4 regions of the Paenibacillus sp. TAF43_2 genome follow, and region 4 is predicted to be linked to each of the others. Evidence: riboswitches for the same ligand, from Rfam matches in the RefSeq annotation. Region 4 holds a riboswitch; each other region holds the start of a gene.
The links. Region 4 has a riboswitch for cyclic di-AMP ahead of AB4Z17_RS02525 (NAD-binding protein). Riboswitches for the same ligand answer to the same signal wherever they lie in the genome.

Region 1 (5,730 bases), on a different contig from region 4:
TGTTCTAGCAGCTCCTGGTCTTATTTTACTTATGGATTTGAGGGATTCTGAGCGCGGAGCCCAGCGTCGTTAACGTGCGGCTGCTGGCTCATAAACCATACAATGGCATTCGGCAAAGCCAGTGGGAGTAGACCGCGCATAGGTGTCTGTAATATGGAAGCCGGCTTGTTCATAAACGCGCATCGCACGAGTATTCCAAGTAAGCACCTCCAAATCAATTTCGTTTTGAGGGGTGCGCCTTATTGCCTCTGCGACAATGAGACGCGTGAAGGCAAGGCCGAGGCCTTTACCGCAAAGATCAGGCCGCAATCCGAGCCCGAGCCGCGTTACGCCTGTTAAAGGAAAAAACTGCGCGAACCCAATGAGCGCAGACTGAGCGTCTAGGACAGCCATATACTGGGCAGCACGAAGGACGGGATCGCCAAATTCGATTTCGTCTTTTTTCATTTGCTCCCAAGTCGGCCAATTATATACATCAAATGGAGCCTCGTAGCGCCAGCCGCATAGTTGCTGTGCATGGACGGTTTCGAGCGGGCATATGGTCATATCGCCTTCATCTCGATTATAATGAATAGAGCTTTGATGGCTTGTCATTTGTTTTTACCTCCGCTTGAAAAAAAGTAGCTGAATAGAGCGAATGTCGAATGAAATAGGTTTATTATAACAGATAGGCGTGCGTTGATCGCGCGTAAATAAGGAGAAGCATCAAAATGAAGAAGTTGATCTGGCTAGGCTGCTTGTCATATTTAGTCATCGGCGTTGCCCATGTTGTGGGCGGATCTATCTTGGAACAGCTCATTGCTCATTATGGTTTAACCTATAAAGATGGCGGGCAATGGATTATGAATCAATTCCTCGGGTTCCTGGTGGGTGTTCTGTTAGCGCCATCTATTACTTCGAGAGTTGGAAAAAGAGGCGCAGTACTGATTGCGATGGGCGTACTGACGCTCAGTGAGGCGGCATACAGTTTGCTGCTGCCATGGGGCTGGATGCTCGCGATTGCTCCGCTTGCGGGTCTTGGCTTTGGGATGACGGAAGCGGTCGTCGGCGCAATGATTATTGATATGGCGAAAAACGGCAAGGCATCGGCGATGAGCCGATTGGAAACCTTTTTTGGCGTTGGCGCATTGTTGATTCCAATTGCAGCGGCTTATCTGATTCAGCATAGCATATGGCAGGTTTCCTTTCCGATTCTGGCAGCGATGTCAGGCATCACCTTTGTTCTCTGGCTGACGATGTCCTTTGGAGAGCTGGATGATGAGCTTGGTATAGTTGCTCGAACACCGGAAGTGAAGGAAGGCCATTCGAATGAGTTGGAAGGATTGCAATCCACTCGCGGTTCTGTCTTTTTTGGCTATCCGCGCAAAGCACTTCCATTTCTCTTGTTATCGGCTTTATTTTTTATGCTTTATGTAGGAATGGAAATGAGCTTCTCCAACTATCTGCCTTCTATTCTCATCGTTCGATCAGGCGTAGGAGAATCCAGTGCGGCAGCGGTGCTCAGCTTGTTCTGGGGAACGATGGTGCTAGGGCGTCTGTTTGCTGGGCTGTTGGCTGACCGAATGGGTTATTCGCGTTACTTGCTTATTGCTACAGCGGGCGCCTCGGTCGTTTTTGCTTTAATGGCTGTTATGGGTCAGCTTAGCTGGATGCTTGCCTTTGTCGCACTTAGCGGATTGTTCTTCTCGGGTATATTCGGTATCGCTCTTGTTTATGCCAATGAGCTCATTCCGGGTATGACGGAGAGGACAACGAGTTTGCTTGTAGCATTCGGCGGGCTTGGAGGAGCGATTTTTCCGCGTTTGACTGGCTGGATAATGGATCAGTACAATGTGCAATCTACGTTATGGTATATAAGCAGCTTAGTTATACTGCTGCTGCTTCTGTTAGCGGCGATGCTCCTGCTCGGAAGAAAACAAGTTCACAGCATACGATCCAAGGCTTAGCTGAACTGCAAATTATAAAAAAACCTCCACATTCGCTGTTTCAAAGCGGGTGTGGAGGTTTATTTATTATTAAACGTGTTATTCTAGGGCGTGTCTGAGAACTCTGAGGACAGCAAATTTTGCCGAATTTTCGTTCCATGCAAGGCGCATTTGTGAAGGCGTACCGGGGGTACGTCAAGCAAACGGAACGAAGCAGGGGGCGAAAAGGCGGTGAAAGGTGCCACTGAACGGGTTTTCAGACACGCCTTAAATGCTTTCAGCTATTTAAGAATGGTTTTGTATACCTCTATGGCGCGCGCGCGTGATGCTTTCAAGTCGACGATGGCACCGCTTTGCGGCTGATGAATCTCTTTGTCTGTCAGATGATTCAAATGAGGCAGCCAGCGCCTAATATAGCTGCCGCTAGGATCATGCGTTTGCGACTGAGTTGCGGGATTCATGATGCGGAAGTAAGGCGCTGCGTCATACCCTAGTGAAGAGCACCACAGCCAGCCGCCGCGATTAAGCGTGTTGTCATAATCGCTTAAGTGAAGGCGGAAATATTGTTCGCCAAGCGTGAAGGGACATAGCAGATTTTTAGTTAAAAACATGGCTGTTACCATTCGCAAGCGGTTGGGCAGCTCACCTGTACGATTGAGCTGCGTCATGGCCGCATCAATGATTGGAATGCCGGTGGCAGCTGCAGCCCATGCTTCTAAATGAGCATCTGAGAGCTTGGACATATCAGCGAGCTGCTCGTAACGAAAGAAATCATCATGATACATCGCTTGGTATAAATAAAAATCACGCCATGCCAGCTGCCGTACCCATGATTCAGACCCCGGAAGCCCTTGGGTTATTTCGTAGGCTTGGCGGGCGGAGATGGCGCCCGTATTAAGGAAACGTGCAAGCTGGCTTGTATGATCATCGGCATAAGCGTCCCTGCTCTCCGAATAAGAGGCAAGGCGTTCTCGTACGAACCGTTCCAGCTTGGATAATCCTTTGGACGATCCGTGCACGTTCGTGCCGCCTAGGGCGCGCGAAACGGATTCAGGCAAAGCGAAGGATTGCGCAACCTTGGCATTAATTTCGCTTAAGGTAGCAAGCTCATGAATCGTCGTTTCACTCATTGGGCTATAGCACTCCAGCATAAAGCTGCTCCACTTGCGATAAAAGGGTGTGAAAACCTTGTATGGCTCCATTTTTCGAGCAAATGCCGGGAAAGCATCTAGATCAGCAAGAGGTGAATCGGCAATAGACATCCATCGGCGGCCAAGGCTGCGTGTGGTTAGCCCAAGCTGCTCATCTCGCTGCCGTGAGTAAGGCGTATAGTCTGTATGAACAATAACCTCATCAATGGGATGCGCATGCAGCAGTGCTTCGGTGATCGCAGCAGGATTACCATAAAGCACATGCAGTTCCTTTCCTGCATTAGAATAGCTGTGCAGAAGTGAGGCGGCTTGCGCCATGAAATTCCGGCCGCTATGACTAGTTAAACGGCCATCTCCTGTAATAACGGGATCTATGATTAGCAAATGAATGCCTTGTTTCTCTTTTTTCTTCAAATAATCAAAAGCGCGCAAATCTGCAATACGCAAATCCTTGCGGTGAATAAACAAATACATCAGTGATAACTCCTTCCATAAGCGCAACATTGAACGGCCGCATTCCAGCTGGAATGAAACAGCAAAGCCGCAAGTCATTTGTCGTCAGAGGACAAAAACTGCGGCTTTGCTAGATGAGTCTACCCGTTCAACCCTCAAGAAGAGGGATTAGGTTGCTCTATTTTACGTCAACGTTGGCTTGGTATGAATCAGCATCCATGATACGACGAGCAGTTACATATCGTCCCTCATAGTACTCGGAGTTAAGTTTGTCAGTTACAACGCCTCTGCTCGAGGACGAATGTACAAACTTTCCATCTCCAATGTAAATGCCAACATGGGATATGGCGCTATTATTGCCGCCAACTGTGTCGAAGAACACAAGATCTCCCGCAATGAGGTCAGCCTTAGCGACCTTTGTACCTTCTTTTGCTTGCGAACCAGAAGTACGTGAAAGCTCAATGCCCATTTTCTCGAACACATAGCTCGTGAAGCCGGAGCAATCAAAACCTTTCGACGACGTTCCGCCGCTTTTGTACGGAGTACCAATAAGATCATTGACAATTCCGTTCAATTTTGAGTCAGCGAAAGCGCTTCCCGCTTGAAAAGCGAGCACGAGAACGAGACCCAGGATTAATGCGGTAATCTTCTTCAATTGTGAAACTCCTTCCAATGCCGACGAGGTTAGCTGTGGGGTTCGGTTGAAGGCTCCCTATGATTCCTCGGGCGTTTGAAAAAAACTCAAACGTCGGAATCAATTCACCCAAAGTGGTTCCCCCGTATCCCAATAGGGAATTAGGCAGTTTTTTTATTGCTTTGAGAAATATTCGATTATTTTCAATGATCTCCTGCTTTTAGTGGCAATTTCTAATAATTCTCATGTAACCTTTTGACAATTTGCTTCGTTAAACCGTTCTTTCTGTAATATAAACACGCCACAGTAGTGCTTTCTAACTAAATACATGGAGTCAATTTCATTAATTATGTGGATGTTGTGTAAAATATACCGATTTGTCCTTTTGGCGCTATATCGCAAGGACTAGCTTAAAGTGCCGTAAACGGCGGTATTTCACCATTTTGCTCCTCATAAATTAGAAAAATCTCATCTATATCACTCGTGAATAAGAGTAGATTCAGACAGCCTAGCTGCTGCTCCAGATAGAGCGGCAGAAATAGACAAAGGAGGCTGTTCATGAGAACAGCCCCCTTTGGGCAATCGAAAAAAAGATTTATTTTGCAGTAACGATTTTTTCTGAAATGAGCTGTGGATCGTTGTTTTTTTGCTGCATCCAAAACTGTACCTTGTATTTTCCAGCATTTTTGAAATCGTAGGAAACGAGCTTGGAGCTGAACCAAAAGGTGTCTTTTTCGACGAACTCTTTAAAATCATCATCGTCTTGGCTGCGGCTGTCGATTGTCGTTTCCTTATCATTAGGATCAACAATGGTCACTTTGAACTCTGAAATCGCCATATTCAAATTATCGATTTGCGCTTGCACTAAAAATTTCTGAACACTGCCTTTATCAACCTGTCCGAACATAGCTCGCTTCTCGTTCATTAGAAACATATGCACATTGGGCTTCTGAATAATGAGCTTCTTATCATTGCTCTTCCATTGGACGAAGGCTTGAAGGGTGTCGCTTAAAGAACGAATACTAATATAAACCTTATCGTCTACAACGACAGCATCGTCAGTGGATTGCTTATTATTATAAAGGAGCGTTACCTTCTGAAATAGTTTGTCTGCTGCAACCAATGAACCGCCCGATAAGAGCAATACCATGGATATAATAACTAGTTTTTTACGCATCATTTGTGAATATCCCCCATTTTTGATTTTCTTTCAGTTATTTATACAGAACTGCCATCATTTAGTTGCGGTTAGTTGCAAAAAAACCTCCACACCACAGCAAAGCGTGGAATGAAGGTTTATTTTTGCTTCAGCATCCAGAGGACGCTGAAGGCTTTTTTGGTTTGCTACATTCTTTTCGTTTCCAGGAAGTCATATTGCGCGGCAATCGTCCAGACCTTCATCAGCGTTTGAATGAGATAATAACCCTGATGCAGGATGAGTGCCAACAGTCCGGCCCACAGCATGGAGAGACTTGTCACCACAATTCCAGCGGCTGCTCCAATCCCCCACATGATGAGCGACACAGCTGCATAGGTGAGGAAATTTCGGAGAGCGTGCCATAAGGAA
Region 2 (5,730 bases), on a different contig from region 4:
GCAAAACCGATCCAGGACAGGCGCCGCAGGGCAAAGAAAATCTATTTGTGCTTACTCATGTGCCGCCGCTCAAACCTGGTGAAAGCTTCGAGTCACAGAAGGCGGCTTACAGAGACCTAGTTCTGAATAAGCTCGAACGTATGGGACTAACGGCGCTGAGACAGCATATTGAGTTTGAATATACCTTCACTCCAGATGATATCCAGCAGCTTTATGGTTCTAATGGCGGTTCCATCTACGGCATTGTAACGGACCGCAAGCTTAACGGCGGCTTCAAAATTCCAAGCAAAAGCAAGCTGCTCGATAATCTTTATTTCGTTGGCGGATCAACGCACCCCGGTGGCGGCGTCCCGATGGTCACTTTATCCGGACAACTCACCGCTGACCTCATTAAAGAGCAATTGAGCATTGCTGCAAAATCCGTCATGTAGACAGATTAATTCAAATAAAAAACCTCTAATCCGTTATCGCGGATTAGAGGTTTTTATCTATTGATTAATTATTAAATAAGTTCAAGGACCATTCCGCCTAATGCGCCAGCCACAACAATCATCCAAGGTGGTAGCTTCCAAAAAACAAGCATAATAAACAATACGGCAGCCAAAATAAAATCACCGGACTCTACTATCGCGCTAGTCCAAAGCGGATCATACAGTGCAGCAAGCAATATGCCAACTACAGCGGCGTTAATGCCAACTAATGCACCTTGGATTTTTGAGTTATTTCGCAACACATTCCAAAACGGCAATGTTCCAGCAACGAGAAGAAATGCCGGCAAAAAAATTGCTGTAGTTGCAACAATGGCTCCAGTTAATCCACCAGAAAGAGTACCAAGATAACTAGCGAATGTAAAAAGTGGACCAGGCACAGCCTGCGCAGCGCTATAACCTGCTAAAAAATCCGATTCATTAACCCACCCGGTAAAGACAACTTCATTCTCAAGCAGCGGCAGCACAACATGTCCGCCTCCAAACACCAATGAGCCTGCACGATAATAGCTATCGAACATCGCTATCCATTCCATATTTCCCCATTGCCTTAGAAATGGCAAAACAATAAGCAGCGTGAGAAATATAACGAGGCAGGAGATTGCAAGGGAACGGCTAATCCGAATGTTCAAATCAGGAGTACCCTCGACTGTTTTCTTATGATATAACCATACCCCGATCAGCCCTGCTGCAGCAATAATGATCACTTGACTATAGACCGTTTGCCAATATAACGTTGCCGCAGCAGCGATGACTGCTATCGTAGCTCTGTTTCGATCCGGTGTTAGTTTCTGTCCCATCCCTAGAATGGCATGAGCAACGATGGCAACCGCTACAATTTTCAATCCATGAATCCAGCCTGTGTTTCCAAGATCAAATCCTTGCAGCAAAAAAGCAAAGGCAACTAATGCAATGATCGATGGCAGTGTGAATCCTAACCAAGCCACTAGTCCGCCCAATAACCCAGCCCTAACTATCCCTATACCGATCCCAACTTGACTGCTGGCTGGCCCGGGTAGAAACTGACATAAAGCAACGAGGTCTGCATAACTTCGTTCATCCATCCATTTGCGGCGACGAATATACTCATTGTGAAAATAACCCAGATGGGCTATCGGACCCCCAAATGAGGTAAGTCCTAGTTTAGTTGATACAGCTAGTACCTCTACTAAAGATGCGATTGTTCCTCTTTTCAATCCTATAGCCTCATTCCATTACTCATGTTATTTACATTGTAAGCTTGCGAATTATTGGCTTACAACCCTTTAACAAATACTTAATAAATGGTTACATAAAAAAAACCACCTCGTAAGGTGGTTTTTAAAATCATTACGCTTTATTTAGACTCCATCATCGCAGCAAATGTATCTTCCGTTACGACACGCCTTGCTGTTACATAACGTTTTGCATAATAAGAATCGTTAAGGTTTGTAATTGTAACCCCTTTGCTTGTAGAAGAATGAGCAAATTTCCCATCCCCAATGTAAATGCCCGCATGAGAAACGCCTTTGCCGCTTGTGTTGAAGAACACAAGATCACCCACGCGTAGTTCATCTTTATTAACCTCTGTGCCTGTGTCTGATTGCGATTGCGATGTTCTAGGCAGCTTTACATCAAATTGATTAAAGATATGCAGAATAAAACCCGAGCAGTCAAACCCTTTGCTCGTTGTGCCTCCCCATTTATAAGGAGTTCCAACAACCTCGCTTATGGAATCCGTAAGCACAGACTTGGCCGACTTATCTGCAAGCACGCTTCCTCCTCCAGTAAGCAGCAGCAAGCAGGATAACAATAAAATAAAACCCTTCTTCAAAACAACTTCTCCCTTCGGTGCCTACGAGGTTAGCTTATGGGTTCGGTTGAAGATCCCTATGCTTAAAAACATACATTAAGCAATTCACCCTGGGTGGTTCCCCCGTTTCCGATATACAGAACTCGGCATGTCAATAAACCTTATAGTATCGTTAAATTCGATTTTTTTTACCATAATCCTGCAATTGGTTTATTAGAATACTTTCATTTTTCTTCAATATTATTATTTATTTAGCTGTTCACTACATGATTTTTGTCAAAAGTGCTGGTTTTTTTGTAATTAAAATAGATGAATTTCCAATCATATTTTCAAAATATAACGGTTTAAACACAAAAAAAGAGTATCCGTATTTTCATACAGTTACTCTTTCTAGTTAAGCAAGTTTCGCCAAAATATCGACCTTTTGCCAAGAACGTCTCCTCCATCTGTAGAGCATCAGTAAAGCTCTTATCCATTCATCGATTGAAAAGGCCAGCCATATTCCTACCAACCCCATGTCGAACACAATCCCGAACACGTATGCCAGCGGCACACTAATCCCCCACATGGATACTAACCCGGCAGCAACTGGAAATTTCACATCTCCAGCCGCATTTAGACAACTGATAAGCACCATGTTGCAAGCCCGAGCCGGCTCCAGCATAATCGATAACAACATGAGCTGCTTGCCTAACAATATAATTTCCGCATCATTAGTAAAGAGGCTGAGCAATAGAGCTGAGAAGCTATAGATACAAATACCAAGCGCAAGAGAAATGACGAACGCCAGCTTCAAACTTTGCATACTGGATCGATAAGCATCATCCTTCTGATGGGCTCCAATCAGATGTCCAACAATAATTTGCGTTCCTTGACCTATTGCCATTGAAAAAACAAAAACAAAAGAAGTTATGCTCTGCGAATAAATTTTTGTCGTTAACGCTGTCGTACCGATCAGCGTGACTAAATATGTGATTACAACCTGTGAAAGATTATAAGAAACATGCTCACCTGCCGAAGGAATACCTAGTTTAAATATAAGGCCAATATTTTTTCTTTGAAACTTAAATGGACTAATCAAGCCAACCTTATACTCCAAGCTTCGAATACATAAAATCAAATAAGCGGTCATCCCTATGGCACGGGTTATCCATGTAGATGCTGCTACTCCTTCTACACCTAAATTAGGTAAGCCGAAGGGCTCCATCAGCACCAGATAATTCAAGGTAATATGAAGTACATTAATCCCCAATGCGATGAACATCATTTCTTTCACAATACCGCGGCATCGTAAAATAGTACCTAACGTCATGCTTATTGCTGTGATGAAGACGGAGCTGCCAACAATTGATAGATAGCTGACTCCTTCTGCCATCACATCCTCGGGCACTTTAAAAAGCGCTAAAAACACGTCGGCATAGACAATCAATCCTACGCTAGCTATTAAACCGAGCATGACATTCAAAGTAAGCGCCGTTCTCCCGATTCGATCAGCGCCATGCAAGTTGCCTGCGCCGAGCCATTGATTGAGAATGACACTTGTACCTACCGTAACAAATCCAAACATCAAGCCCACTACAACTAAAATCTGATTAGCTATCCCAACCGCTGCCACTGCTCCATCAGAGTAGCTGCTTAGCATCATCGTATCGACCGTTCCAATCAGCATCCCAAATAAAGCTTCAATAAAGATAGGCCATGTTATCGAGATGATGCTCTTTTGGCGCGGATCAACCTGTTTACTCATTCAAATTCACATTCTTCCTGTTCGTGTACTACCCTGCTGTTATCGTCAGACTACTGTTATCATGTTTGAGAGTACACCCTATCCAACAAATAGGGGTTGAGAGAATGCGCCAAAACCGCCTTCCAAATAAACTGCCGCCCTTACGTAACCTTCATCACCACGACACTTGTAACTAACGCTATTGAAACGACCAGAAGTCTCGTATAGTACATTTCCGTCTTTGCCAAACAAGGTTGCGTATTTGTACATCCGGTCCAATCCTTCACTCGCAAGCAGCTTAAACTCAATCGTCCCATCCGCTGCTTGAATCGACTCAAACCCATAGCCTGTGGAAACATAGAAGCTTCCGGATTTCATCGCTGAAGTAATACTCTCATTGGTGTTTTGCTCTGCAAGCACCATATTCCAAGTTCGTTTCTCTTGCCCATATACATGAAAATCGTCTCCGCCAAACCCCCATACTTTTCGCCCAGCTGAGAGCAGCGCATCCCATTTGTCGAACGCAATGTCGAACGCTGGATTTCCTTCGCCATTTACGATCTCGATTCCGGTGTAGCAAGGCATCGCGAGCATATCTTCAATCGGCCAATACTGCGAATAATAACGATTCGGATGTAAGAGTACGCTCATTCCCCCTTGCTTCGTGCAAAGGTCAGAAAACTGCTGATACCTTTCTACCGAAAACTCGTTTGAATAGTTGTCCATCATCGAGCGCGGAGGGTTAATGAGAAGCATATGCCTTTGCGGACTGCTAACCTCCATCGCTTCGAATACAGTCGTGATTGAACGCTTCCCTTCATGAACGGTAATGTAATCATGGTCGGAAATACCGAGGAAATCGTATTGCCCATACATCCGGTAAACTGTCTCAAGCGTTTGAGAGCCGCAAGCACTATTTGTTGTATGGTTATGGAAGCTCCCTTTCAGCCACATGCCCTCTTGTTTATCATAAGGATTTGAAATGATTATTTGTGTCATTCACTATGTTCCTCCGTTCCTGCCTTATTCTTTGACCGAACCGATCATAACGCCTTTGGCAAAATACTTCTGAATAAATGGATAAATCATAATAATCGGTGTGATGACGATAATAATTGTCGCCATTTTCAGCGAGTTTCCTGTCACCTGAATTTTGTCCAGCATTTCATATTGCGTCGATCCAGCCGCTTGCTCGAGCGTATTTCGAAGCGCATCTGCCCGGGTCAGCATTTCCTGCAGCAATGTCGATAAAGGCCGCAGATTGCTCTCTCGAACATAGAAGGCACCTGTAAACCAATCATTCCAATGCCCCACTGCGTTAAATAACGCGATGACAGCCACAACCGGCCTGCTGAGCGGCATGATCACCTTCATGAAAATTGAAAAATCATTATATCCATCAATTCTTGCAGATTCTTCGAGGCTCGGACTGATCTCTTGGAAGAAAGTCCGCATAATTATTAAATTCCATGCACTATACAATCCCGGAATGATATAAACCCAGATTGTATTCGTCAAATGCAAGTCTTTGAGCAGCAAATAGTATGGAATGATGCCGCCGCTAAACAACATGGTGAAAAAAATAAGCATGGTAAAAAATCGAACGCCTGGCATCGCTTTTCTCTTTAATGCATAAGCTGCCATCGCCGTCAAAAAGACGCTCGCTAATGTCCCGACAATCGTTCGGAACATCGAAATGCCGAATGCACTTACAATATTGGAGG
Region 3 (5,730 bases), on a different contig from region 4:
CGCCGCACGAATAGCTTCGGGACTCGCATTTTCGATGCCGATGTCCCCTTTGTACAAAGCCTTCTCCTGCGGCAAAAAAGCATGCTTGCATCCTGGCGCATGGCGCGCAACAATCTTGCGAATGCGTTCTCCTGCATGATCAGGGTCTGTGAATATAATAACGCCGCGACGCTCATTGGCCAGCGCAATCCTCTTCAATACATCCTCACCGATAGCGGAACCATTCGTCTCTATGGTATCTGCATCTACCGCCCTTTTTATTGCAACGGTATCGTCTTTGCCTTCAACGACAATGATCTCTTTGATCACCAAGATCATCCCCTTCTACATAAACTGTATTAGACCCTTAGACATGCAAAAAGAAGAGGCAGTGCCTCTCCTTATGATGGCATATTTAATTGATTATTGCGATAAGATGATGGTAACCGCACAATTAGCTTGCAGTTGGTTTATTCGGCCCCAGCACATATACGGTGATGCCTTTTTTCCTGCCGAATTTGTTCGCAATCTTTGTACTATCAAAGTATACGTCGATTTTGTTGCCTTTAACCGCACTTCCTTTATCCTCAGCGCGGCGGAAACCGATTCCTTCAATATAAACCCACCAACCGATAGGAATAACCTTCGGATCAACAGCTATCGTCCGACCCTCTTGCACACGAGTGCCTGATGATGTAATCCCGTATTCCGGATGGCTTTCATCTTTGCCTGTTGAAGAGAGGTCTGCAGAATAAGCAGTCAACGTGACATTTTTAAGTACTTTTCTCGCCTTAAACGTTACACCGCTCTTCGTAAGCGAAGTAAAGCTCGGGCTCTTGTTTGAGAGCACAGATACTTTAGGCTCTTCCTTCTTCGTTCCGATGGCGACAACCTGATTAACCGCAGCGGTTTCAACCACTTTGCTGACCATCTTCTTCGATATAAGAATACCGTCCTCGTACTGCTTCTCGATACTCTCTACGATCAGACCTTCCTTGCCGGGTTGAACAAGCTTCTGCTTGCCCGCTTCCAGCGTTGGATCGTTCTTCTTCACAATAGAAAATGGCATTGCACGCTCTGTCTCAGCTACCTTCTTATCTACGCGAACGACGGTTACAGTCAATTCGTTGTCCAAAACGGTATGAAGCGGAGGTATTACTTTATCTTGACCACGAACTGGAATATGTAATTCCTCGATCGCTGCCTGCACTGTTCTCTCTGTCGTATATACAGTAGAGGTCTTGCCATCAGCCTTCACAATTACCGGTATCGCATGAGTCACCTCTATACGATCTCCGTCCTTTATTGCCGCATTAAGCGGTATGGACACCTCATCATGTGGTCCAATTGCGATAGCTTGTTCATCCAGTAGGCGTTGCAGGACCCATTGCTTCGTTTCCACAATGGTTTCTTGTCCGTTCACTACTACGGAGACGCTTTTGACAGCCGTTCCGTACAACAACACCAAAAACATGAAAGTCATAGCGATTGAGATAGTAGCACTCAAAAGAATCAAACGCAAGTTTTCACGCTTCCATCGCAATGCGAAAGACATGCTGGATGATCGTTTCCCATGGGTGTCCTTAACCTGGAGTATTCCCACTTCATCGGTCCTCCTTCATAGCCCCGCCGCCAAGTGTTACGCATGATACAACTGACGCGACTATAGTATATTGGCGTGCGAGCACGCAATCCAGTACTGCTATCGATCCTCCCACCCCCATCTTTTATCCCTATGTCGACAAATTCCCGATTATTCGAAAATAAAAAGAAGCCGTCGACAGAGGATCTGTTTCGTGGCTTCCCGGTTAAATGATTCACTGGGATACAGAAAAATGGATGCACGAGGTTGATCACTCTCTATAACGCTTGCGAGGTTAGCTGACGGATTCGGACAAGAGAGTCGCCCTATTCGTTACACAATGCTCATGGCAATGGCTTCGAAATTCACCCCTGAAGAATTCAAAATACGGTTTCAAAAACCGTACATGGTTCCCCCGCTCTCCGAATGGAGATTAAGCGTAAACTGGAAATCCAATACAAAATTTTATTGCTCTGAGATGAATCATACCTTCATACGAGGTCAATTGTAAAGATACGATAAAAGACGATTTAAGCGAAAAAGCAGGATAAAGCAGGAAAAAATAAGCGATTATCGCTATAAAAATTAGTTTTTACGCGATAAAGGTCTCTATTTCTCATTATTCCTCTCGTTTTTAGACAATACCAAAACATCTTCGACCGTTTTCAGTCGTAATTACGCCTATTTCTTCTACCGTTTTGCCCAATAATTCGGCTGCTGTCTCTGCAACTAAAGAGACGTAAGAGGACTCATTTCGCTTCCCTCTGAACGGGTGAGGAGTTAAATATGGAGCATCGGTTTCGATCAAAATTCGGTCGATCGGAACCTGCTTAAGCACCTCTTTTGGCACCCTTGCATTTTTGAAAGTAACGGGTCCTCCAAATGATATATAAAAGTTCATATCAAGACATTGTTTAGCCGTTTCCCAGCTGCCGGAGAAGCAATGCATGACACCGCCAACCTCTGCTGCATTTTCTTCCTGAAGAATACGAATAATGTCCTCATGAGCATCCCGATTATGAATGACAATTGGCTTGCCCACCTTGCGAGCAAGACGAATTTGCTCACGAAAAACCCTTTGTTGTACCTCTTTTGGAGAAGTATCCCAGTGATAATCGAGTCCAATCTCACCAATGGCGACAACCTTCTCATGCGCGCATAGACGCTCAATCCATTCCAAATCCTCTGGAAGCATATCTATACTGTCAACTGGATGCCAACCAACTGCTGCGTATATAAAATCATATTTCTCTGCTAGCGCCATCGTTGTAGGGATCGTTTCACGGTTAAAACCAATATTGACAAGCATATGCACGCCTGCATCCTTCGCACGCTGGATGACCTCGTCGCGATCCTCATCAAATTTTTCCGAATCTAAATGGGTATGTGTATCAAAAAGTAATGTCATGTTGATGTTATGCTCCTTCAATCGAGTTTGAAAAGCTTACGAAGTGAATCCGGCAATTGATGAATATTTTTTTTGAGCGGCTCTTCTGGATAATAGAGATGATATTGTCCTTGATGCAGGCCAGTAATAGAACGAACAATGTCGGATTTAGAGGATATTTCGCTTATATCTTCCAAACCATCTAACAACAAAATCGGCGCTTTTTCTTTCTTTTCTCCTTCTTTTTTATCTGGTCGATATACGTCATACGGCAGGTCAAATGGAAAATCGATTTCCATATGATAATCCGGATTCATTCCTATAGAAGAGAAACATTCGCTAATCTCATTTAGCAGCTCTTCATCCGGGTTTTCAAGCGTAATGTACTTATATAAATGCCTGTTCAGAAATCGTTCACATAGATCGCTTAAAATAGGATCATGCTCCTCCGCCCACTCTGCGAAAGCGGTCTGAACGAGCGCTTCATCCAGCTTCAGATAGTCGTGCACCGTCATCGTGTTCTGAAGCAAGCATTTCAGCTGCTTAGGCATCCACTGAAAGGAGTAGCCACCCACGTAAAGCTCCTGTGCTCTACGAAATATTTGACGTAGAATAATTTCCGAGCTTCTTGTAACCGGATGGAAGTAAATTTGCCAATACATTTGATAACGAGACATCAAATAATGTTCAACTGCGTGCATACCGCTCTCTTTAACTACAATTTGCCCTTTATAAGGACGCAATACGCGCAAAATGCGCTCTAAATCAAATGTTCCATAGTTAACACCTGTAAAATACGCGTCTCGGAGCAAATAATCCATCCGATCAGCATCCATTTGGCTTGAAATCAAACTAACAACAATCGGCTTTGGATATTTTTTTTGTATGACTGCAGCGACCTGAGCAGGAAACTGCTCCGATACAGCACTTAGCACGCGATTGATTTCTGTATCTCCCAAAATGATGTTACATGTCCACTCTTCGTGATCCGTGTCGAATACTTCTTCCAAGGAGTGCGAGAACGGACCATGACCAACATCATGCAATAAAGCAGCACAAAGCGAGACTAGCTTTTCTTCGACTGGCCAGTCAGGATAGCTGTTTCGTTCAAACTGAGAAATAATTTTTCGAGTAATTTCATATACGCCAAGTGAATGTGAAAACCGGCTGTGCTCTGCTCCATGGAAGGTCAAATAGGAGGTTCCTAGCTGTCGTATCCGGCGCAGTCTTTGAAACTCTTTTGTATTGATCAAATCCCAAATCGTTTGGTCTTGTACATATATATAATGATGAACAGGATCCTTAAAAACTTTCTCTTCGGTCAGCTGTTTTTTCATCGTCTCTCATCTCCTTTGTTCATATTTTCGACACAAAAAATGATTTTCATGTCGAATAGTGTCGGAAATTAGTTTCCAAATTGTCGAAGCTGTTGTATTCTATTACAGAGTAATATGACCGTACTAACTAGTCAAATACTTGTGAATTCAGCTATCCGGGGAATATTCCTGGTTGACTATTATGGTAATCGTTGGTATTATAGTAATCATAAAAGCAAAAACTATGTCGAACGATGACGAAACGTATTTTGAGAGGGGCAATAATAGATTATGATGAAATCTACTGGTATTGTTCGTAAGGTTGATGAGCTAGGACGCGTCGTTATACCGATCGAATTGCGCCGTACACTTGGAATAGGCGAGAAAGATGCACTTGAAATCTACGTAGATGGCGAGCGCATCATGCTTAAGAAATATGAGCCTGCATGTATCTTCTGTGGCAACGCAGAAAACGTATCTTATTTCAAAGGAAAAATTGTTTGTCATGTTTGTTTGTCAGAAATGCCAACACCTGTGACAAAATAAAAAAAATAAGTTATACTGTACTTATTAACTTGTTAATTCTAACCTTTTTTATACTCCTTGATACCTTCCTGCGCTTGAACCCGGCTAGGAAGGTCTTTTTTTGTCTACTATTTCACATATATGATAATCATCTATCTATTTACTTCATTATATACTTCGCGTTTAGGCAAACCTCGATCGAGCGCAACCTTCTTAATGGCTTCCTTACGATCAAATTGTTCCTCATAATGAGCAACATGGGCAGCAAGATCAAGCTCAGACCACCAAATATCTGCCGCTGGCAGCTCACTTGCCCCTTCACCCTCTGATCCTTCCACCACAACACAAAATTCTCCGAGCGGCGGATGCTCCACAAACCATGCTATACATTCTGAAATTCGGCCGCGGACCGCTTCTTCATGGCGTTTTGTCAGTTCTCTGATACATGCTATTTGGCGATCGCCGAGACATTCCTGAAGTGCATCAAGTGTTTTGTTTATACGATGGGGTGACTCGTAGAAAAGCAGGGTCCCTTTCTGTGCTTGCATATCGAGCAGCCATTTCATTAATGACTTTCGCTCGCGCGGCGGAAATCCAGCAAACAAAAATCGATCCGTAGGCAGACCCGATATAATAAGTGCAGACAATGCTGCATTCGCTCCTGGAATAGGAATAACAGAAATACCATTTGCAATGGCGTCCTTCACCAGATCCGCACCTGGATCAGAAATAGCCGGCAGACCCGCATCACTAACTAATGCAATGGATTGCCCTTCTAGAAGCAATCTGATCAGCTCAGGGCCGCTGGCTTGTTTATTGTGCTCATGATAGCTGACAATACGAGTTCCAATCTCGAAATGTGTAAGCAGCTTCCGTGTTTGCCTCGTATCTTCAGCAGCGATAAGCTGTACTTCCTTCAATGTACGAATCGCACGGAAAGT
Region 4 (5,730 bases):
AGTAAGAGGAAGAGTGCCGATGAATCTCAGCAGCATACTGCTCCATCTGATCCAGTCGCGAGGCTTCTCGGATTTTTTAATAAACAGCTCACTCCAGCCATGACCATAAGCAGTGGAGATCCTTAGGCAAACACGGTAACCATTAGATTCAAGCATGGAAGCCGGCAGCACAAACATTTGAATTCGTTTAATTTCAAACAAGGCAGCAGGATGATTTTCCAAGCTTGGCAAGGGTACTTCAACTGGTGTAGACATCAATGAGATCTCTCCTCGATTTGAATAATTCACCGACAATACTCAGCCATATTGGCTTGCCGTCTATGGTAAACCCGAAATGAATTATTGTAAAACTGTGGTATATCGTGAAAAGGCAGCCATATGCCAAATTAAAAGAAATCCATTCGTTATGCCAGTAAAAAAAGGGTAATTCTTCGAAATACTCGTTTATTCTCTTCCATTCTCGATTATAGAGAAATCTGATTATTCACGCATAAAATCGTTAGAAAGGGAATGAACACTATTTTTGAAAACAAGAGTAAAACTGAGAAATAGTGAGATATCGAGAGATCGAAATGAATGTAAGCGTTGCGAATCGCTCTGCAAGGCTGAAACTGGCTAAATTAGGCAGCAGGCTGCCTTTACAGTATTTATAGCGAGGAGTAATATTCGATACAGGATTTATAAATAAGTTTCGATTTACTGATCGCTGAGTTTCCGTGAAAGCGGAAGCGGGGGAACCAATAATGACGCGATGCGCCTGTTCGATGTGAGAGTCGAACAAACGCAGAGCAGGGGTGAATCTTTGACAGGTGCCATGGATACCGGTCAAAGTAGGGCGACTCTCACCGCCCGAATCCGACAGCTAACCTCGTAAGCGTGGACCGAGAGAGGAATGATGAAGCTTGTGATCGATTAACTTCGACCGCAGAGTGTCATAGACCTCTGTGGTTTTTTGTGCCCAAAAAAGTTTAATTTGCTACAAAATGTAAGAAAACGCTGAGTCCTGCAGCAGCAGGAACGGGGGAACCAACGAACGATTCGTGTGTAATCACGACTTCGCTTCATGGGGTGAATCGCTTGAAAATGATCAAGCGTAGGGCAACTCTCAAGGCCCGAATCCGACAGCTAACCTCGTAAGTGTACTCGAGAGAGGCAACAGCCATCGTGCTTCCCGCGGCTTATTCTGCTGCGGGCAAAGAAGCCGCGGGAAAAGTTCCTCTTATCCCAAGGCTTCTTTTTTGTTGCCTTTTTTACCATATGGAGGAGAATTCGGTTGCAGGAAGAGCATATTATTGTTGCTGGTCTAAACGAGGCTGGCCAATCATTCATACGAACTTTGCAGTTTCATCAATTAAAATTTATCGTTTTGACCAATAGCAAACAGGAAGAAAAACAGCTTCGCAAGCAGGGTATCAGCAATGTTTTGTACATCAATTCGAATGATCGTCAAAGCTGGAATGTTCCTTCGATGAACATTAGCGAGGTATTTATATTCGAGAGCAGCTTGGCGCTTAGCTGCCGCTTTGTACAGTGCTGCAGAGCTTGGACCTCAAAGTCCATTTACGTCATCACACAGCAGTGGAATCCAAGGGCTATTTACAAGGGGCTCGGAGCGGATCATATCGTATTCTCTCATACCGGTGAAGTCGGTTTTCTATTAAGCAACAAATAATGCAGGAGGGGTTTACATGCAGGATTTTTATATGTTCGGGGCGTTGTTAGCTAGCTTCGGTTTATTTTACGGATTTTTAACTTGGTGCTCCAGTGTTATTGAGAAAACAGGGGGCGAAGGCCTATGACTGTCATAGCGATAGCGGCTGTATTTGTTTTCGTTTATCTGATTTATGCGTTAATTCATCCGGAGAAGTTTTAATAGAGGGGGATTTACAAGATGGATATTTTACAATTGCTTATCGTCATTGCCGTTCTTGTATTGTTAGTTAAGCCGCTTGGTACTTACGTCTATCATGTGTTCTCCAATGAACACAATCGGTTAGACAAAGTATTCGGAGGGACGGAGCGATTTATATTTAAGCTTATTGGTCTCAAAAAAAGAGAGGGCATGAGCTGGAAAATATACGCACTCAGCTTTGTTGCAACCAATTTAATTTTAGTTGCTTTCAGCTATTTGATATTGCGGTTCCAAAATGCGCTGCCGTTTAATCCAAATGGCATGGCAGCCATGGAGCCTACACTGACTTTCAATACAGTCATCAGCTTTATTACCAATACGAATCTTCAGCATTACAGCGGGGAAAGCGCCTTATCTTATTTCTCTCAAATGGCGGTCATCATGATGATGATGTTCACGTCAGCGGCGACGGGCTTCTCTGTTGCCATCGCGTTTGTTCGTGGGATTACGAGTAAAGGAACGACGATCGGCAACTTTTTCGAGGATTTTGTAAAAGCACACACAAGAATTTTTCTTCCGATTTCCTTTATTATCACGCTAGTGCTTGTCGCTCTTCAGGTGCCGCAAACACTTGATCCAACATTTACAATTAAAACGCTTGAGGGAGCCATGCAGCAAATTGCAATCGGTCCTGTAGCTTCGCTTGAATCCATCAAACATTTGGGCACAAACGGCGGCGGTTTTTTTGGAGTGAACTCGGCTCATCCATTTGAAAACCCAAATCCATTAACGAATGTGATTCAAATCTTGTCGATGTGGGCGCTGCCGGCTTCGCTGCCTTATGCATTTGGGCTTTTTGCTAAAAACAAAAAGCAGGGCTGGGTTGTATTCTCCGCCATGATGTGTCTGTTTCTAGTGTTTCTAAGCCTTGCTTACACATCGGAGAAAACAGGCAATCCTGCTATGAGCGCACTAGGAATCGACGCTACTCAAGGAAGCATGGAAGGCAAGGAAGTAAGGTTCGGTATCGCGCAATCGGCACTGTTCACAACGGTAACAGCCGCTGCGACAACGGGTACCGTCAACAATATGCATGACACGCTTACACCGCTTGGCGGCTTGGTCCCGCTTGCTGAAATGATGCTTAATGTCGTCTTTGGAGGCAAGGGAGTAGGGCTTATCAATATGCTCATGTACGCCATACTAGCTGTGTTTATATGCGGGCTGATGGTTGGGCGAACGCCAGAGTTTCTGGGACGAAAAGTAGAGCCGCGAGAAATGAAACTGATAGCGATAGCGATTCTAGTTCATCCCTTCATTATATTGGTGCCCACCGCCATCGCTTTTATGACGGATTTGGGTCACGGGGCGATAACGAATCCAGGGTTCCACGGCATTAGCCAGGTGCTTTACGAATATACGTCATCGGCAGCGAATAATGGCTCCGGCTTTGAGGGATTAGGCGACAATACGCCGTTCTGGAATATTAGTACTGGGCTAGTCATGCTGACCGGCCGTTATATTTCGATGATTGCGATGCTTGCGGTTGCAGGTTCTCTTGTTCGCAAGCAGCCTGTTCCAGAAACAATCGGGACGTTCCGTACAGATAATGGACTTTTCACTATATTACTAATTGGTACTGTTCTTTTAATTGGTGCATTAACCTTCTTGCCGGTCATCGTGCTTGGGCCGGTTGCAGAATATTTGACACTCCGCTAACGGATGAGGTGAACGATAATGAATAAAAATAAGAAGAATAATTTACTGTCGGGAGATGCGGTTAAACATGCCGTCATCGATAGCTTTGTGAAATTAAATCCAGTTACGATGATGAAAAATCCAGTTATGTTTGTTGTCGAGGTAGGGACGGTTATCGTTCTGCTGATGACTATTTTTCCAAATTACTTTAATTCTCAAGAACGCATAGGCTTTAATATTACCGTGTTTTTCATCCTGCTTTTCACGCTGCTGTTCGCTAACTTTGCTGAAGCCATTGCAGAGGGCAGGGGCAAGGCACAGGCCAATTCGCTCAAAAAATCTAAGCAGGAAATGAGCGCCAATAAGCTCGTCGGCAGCTCTATCGTAGTCGTATCATCAACGGAGCTCCGCAAAGGCGATATTTTCATCGTATCCCAAGGTGAGATGATTCCTGGTGATGGCGAGGTCATTGAAGGGCTGGCTTCCGTAGATGAATCAGCGATTACAGGTGAATCGGCGCCAGTTATTAAAGAAGCTGGAGGAGATTTCAGCTCGGTTACAGGCGGTACAAGGGTTGTGAGTGACAAAATTAAAGTGCGCATGACGAGTGACCCTGGGGAGTCATTCATCGATCGGATGATTGCCCTTGTTGAAGGAGCGAAACGTCAGAAGACGCCTAATGAAATTGCGCTCAATACACTTTTGACTAGCTTAACGATTATTTTCTTAATTGTAGTCGTTACGTTGGCACCAATCGCTGACTATTTGGGTATCCACTTAGAAATTCCAGTATTAATCGCGCTGCTCGTATGTTTGATTCCGACGACCATCGGCGGATTATTATCAGCAATCGGCATTGCTGGGATGGATAGAGTAACTCAGTTTAATGTACTGGCTATGTCAGGTAAGGCTGTTGAAGCAGCAGGCGACATTAATACGATGATTTTGGATAAAACAGGAACGATCACGTTCGGCAACCGGATGGCAAGCGAGCTTGTCCCTGTCGGAGGCAGCAATCTTCAAGCTTTATCGGGTTGGGCGTCTATTAGCTCGCTTAAGGATGAAACGCCTGAAGGCCGATCTGTGCTTGAATGGATGAAGAAGCAGGGCTTAAGCTATGATGCTTCACTTGCGGAAGGCGGCGAATTTATTGAATTCAAAGCAGAGACGCGAATGAGCGGTATTGATCTGGCAAACGGCCGCCGAGTTCGGAAGGGCTCTGTCGATGCGGTTCGGAAGTGGGTAGCTTCTCAGGGGGGAACCATCCCATCCGATTTGGATAATATTTCGAATACGATTGCTACATTAGGCGGTACACCGCTCGCAGTAGCTGTTGATAACCAAATCTTTGGTGTTATCTATTTGAAGGATACCGTTAAGCCAGGAATGAAGGAAAGATTCGATCAGCTGCGTGAAATGGGCATCAAAACGATTATGTGTACGGGAGACAATCCGCTTACTGCAGCAACCATCGCACATGAAGCGGGAGTCGACGATTTTATTGCGGAGAGTAGGCCGGAAGATAAAATAGCGGTTATACGCCGTGAACAAGCCGAAGGAAAAATGGTTGCGATGACTGGTGACGGTACAAACGATGCTCCTGCACTTGCCCAAGCGGATGTGGGTCTTGCTATGAACAGCGGGACGATTGCTGCAAAAGAAGCTGCCAATATGGTTGATTTGGATTCGGACCCTTCCAAAATTATTGAAGTCATTGCTATAGGCAAGCAGCTGCTTATGACAAGAGGGGCACTGACGACTTTTAGTATCGCTAATGATATCGCCAAATATTTTGCAATCATTCCAGCGATGTTCATGCTTGCCATTCCCGAGATGGGCGTTCTAAATATTATGAATTTAGGCTCTCCATTGTCTGCTATACTGTCGGCGCTTATTTTTAACGCCATTATTATTCCGCTGCTTATCCCGCTTGCCATTAAAGGCGTAGCGTACAAACCGATGAGCGGAGCCAAATTGCTTAGCCGCAACGTATTCATTTATGGTCTGGGCGGTGTCATTGTTCCGTTCGTTGGCATTAAACTCATCGACTTTGCAGTGCATTTATGGATTTAATATAACCATACACGAAAGAAGGCTTACCTATATGAATGAACAAGCGAAAAACGCTTCACGATTTCAGTTGTCGTCTTTAATGATACCTTTACGAATCAGCATCATAT

Region 1: it holds a riboswitch for cyclic di-AMP, as region 4 does, so the genes downstream of both, AB4Z17_RS06535 (C40 family peptidase) here and AB4Z17_RS02525 (NAD-binding protein) in region 4, are expected to answer to the same signal.
Region 2: it holds a riboswitch for cyclic di-AMP, as region 4 does, so the genes downstream of both, AB4Z17_RS24465 (C40 family peptidase) here and AB4Z17_RS02525 (NAD-binding protein) in region 4, are expected to answer to the same signal.
Region 3: it holds a riboswitch for cyclic di-AMP, as region 4 does, so the genes downstream of both, AB4Z17_RS12335 (ubiquitin-like domain-containing protein) here and AB4Z17_RS02525 (NAD-binding protein) in region 4, are expected to answer to the same signal.

Annotation. Positions count from the first base shown of each region.
Region 1 covers NZ_JBFRDK010000019.1:43,043-48,772, forward strand. Annotated here, with positions in the region: gene AB4Z17_RS06515 (EAL domain-containing protein) at 1-73, shown strand, start outside; gene AB4Z17_RS06520 (GNAT family N-acetyltransferase) at 70-594, opposite strand; gene AB4Z17_RS06525 (MFS transporter) at 711-1,946, shown strand; gene AB4Z17_RS06530 (FAD-binding domain-containing protein) at 2,207-3,550, opposite strand; gene AB4Z17_RS06535 (C40 family peptidase) at 3,708-4,184, opposite strand; cyclic di-AMP (ydaO/yuaA leader) riboswitch at 4,188-4,341, opposite strand; gene AB4Z17_RS06540 (hypothetical protein) at 4,574-4,723, opposite strand; gene AB4Z17_RS06545 (hypothetical protein) at 4,759-5,343, opposite strand; gene AB4Z17_RS06550 (hypothetical protein) at 5,508-5,730, opposite strand, start outside.
Region 2 covers NZ_JBFRDK010000144.1:393-6,122, forward strand. Annotated here, with positions in the region: partial or broken gene AB4Z17_RS24455 (phytoene desaturase family protein) at 1-431, shown strand, start outside; gene AB4Z17_RS24460 (chromate transporter) at 503-1,690, opposite strand; gene AB4Z17_RS24465 (C40 family peptidase) at 1,825-2,301, opposite strand; cyclic di-AMP (ydaO/yuaA leader) riboswitch at 2,305-2,439, opposite strand; gene AB4Z17_RS24470 (MATE family efflux transporter) at 2,675-4,027, opposite strand; gene AB4Z17_RS24475 (phosphoesterase) at 4,106-5,005, opposite strand; gene AB4Z17_RS24480 (carbohydrate ABC transporter permease) at 5,030-5,730, opposite strand, start outside.
Region 3 covers NZ_JBFRDK010000043.1:64,769-70,498, forward strand. Annotated here, with positions in the region: gene rnmV (ribonuclease M5) at 1-309, opposite strand, end outside; gene AB4Z17_RS12335 (ubiquitin-like domain-containing protein) at 434-1,582, opposite strand; cyclic di-AMP (ydaO/yuaA leader) riboswitch at 1,831-2,011, opposite strand; gene AB4Z17_RS12340 (TatD family hydrolase) at 2,196-2,969, opposite strand; gene AB4Z17_RS12345 (HD domain-containing protein) at 2,987-4,285, opposite strand; gene AB4Z17_RS12350 (AbrB/MazE/SpoVT family DNA-binding domain-containing protein) at 4,556-4,810, shown strand; gene rsmI (16S rRNA (cytidine(1402)-2'-O)-methyltransferase) at 4,942-5,730, opposite strand, start outside.
Region 4 covers NZ_JBFRDK010000006.1:6,730-12,459, reverse strand. Annotated here, with positions in the region: gene AB4Z17_RS02530 (hypothetical protein) at 1-255, opposite strand, end outside; cyclic di-AMP (ydaO/yuaA leader) riboswitch at 695-893, shown strand; cyclic di-AMP (ydaO/yuaA leader) riboswitch at 985-1,155, shown strand; gene AB4Z17_RS02525 (NAD-binding protein) at 1,274-1,672, shown strand; gene kdpF (K(+)-transporting ATPase subunit F) at 1,796-1,873, shown strand; gene kdpA (potassium-transporting ATPase subunit KdpA) at 1,892-3,571, shown strand; gene kdpB (potassium-transporting ATPase subunit KdpB) at 3,590-5,623, shown strand; gene kdpC (potassium-transporting ATPase subunit KdpC) at 5,655-5,730, shown strand, end outside.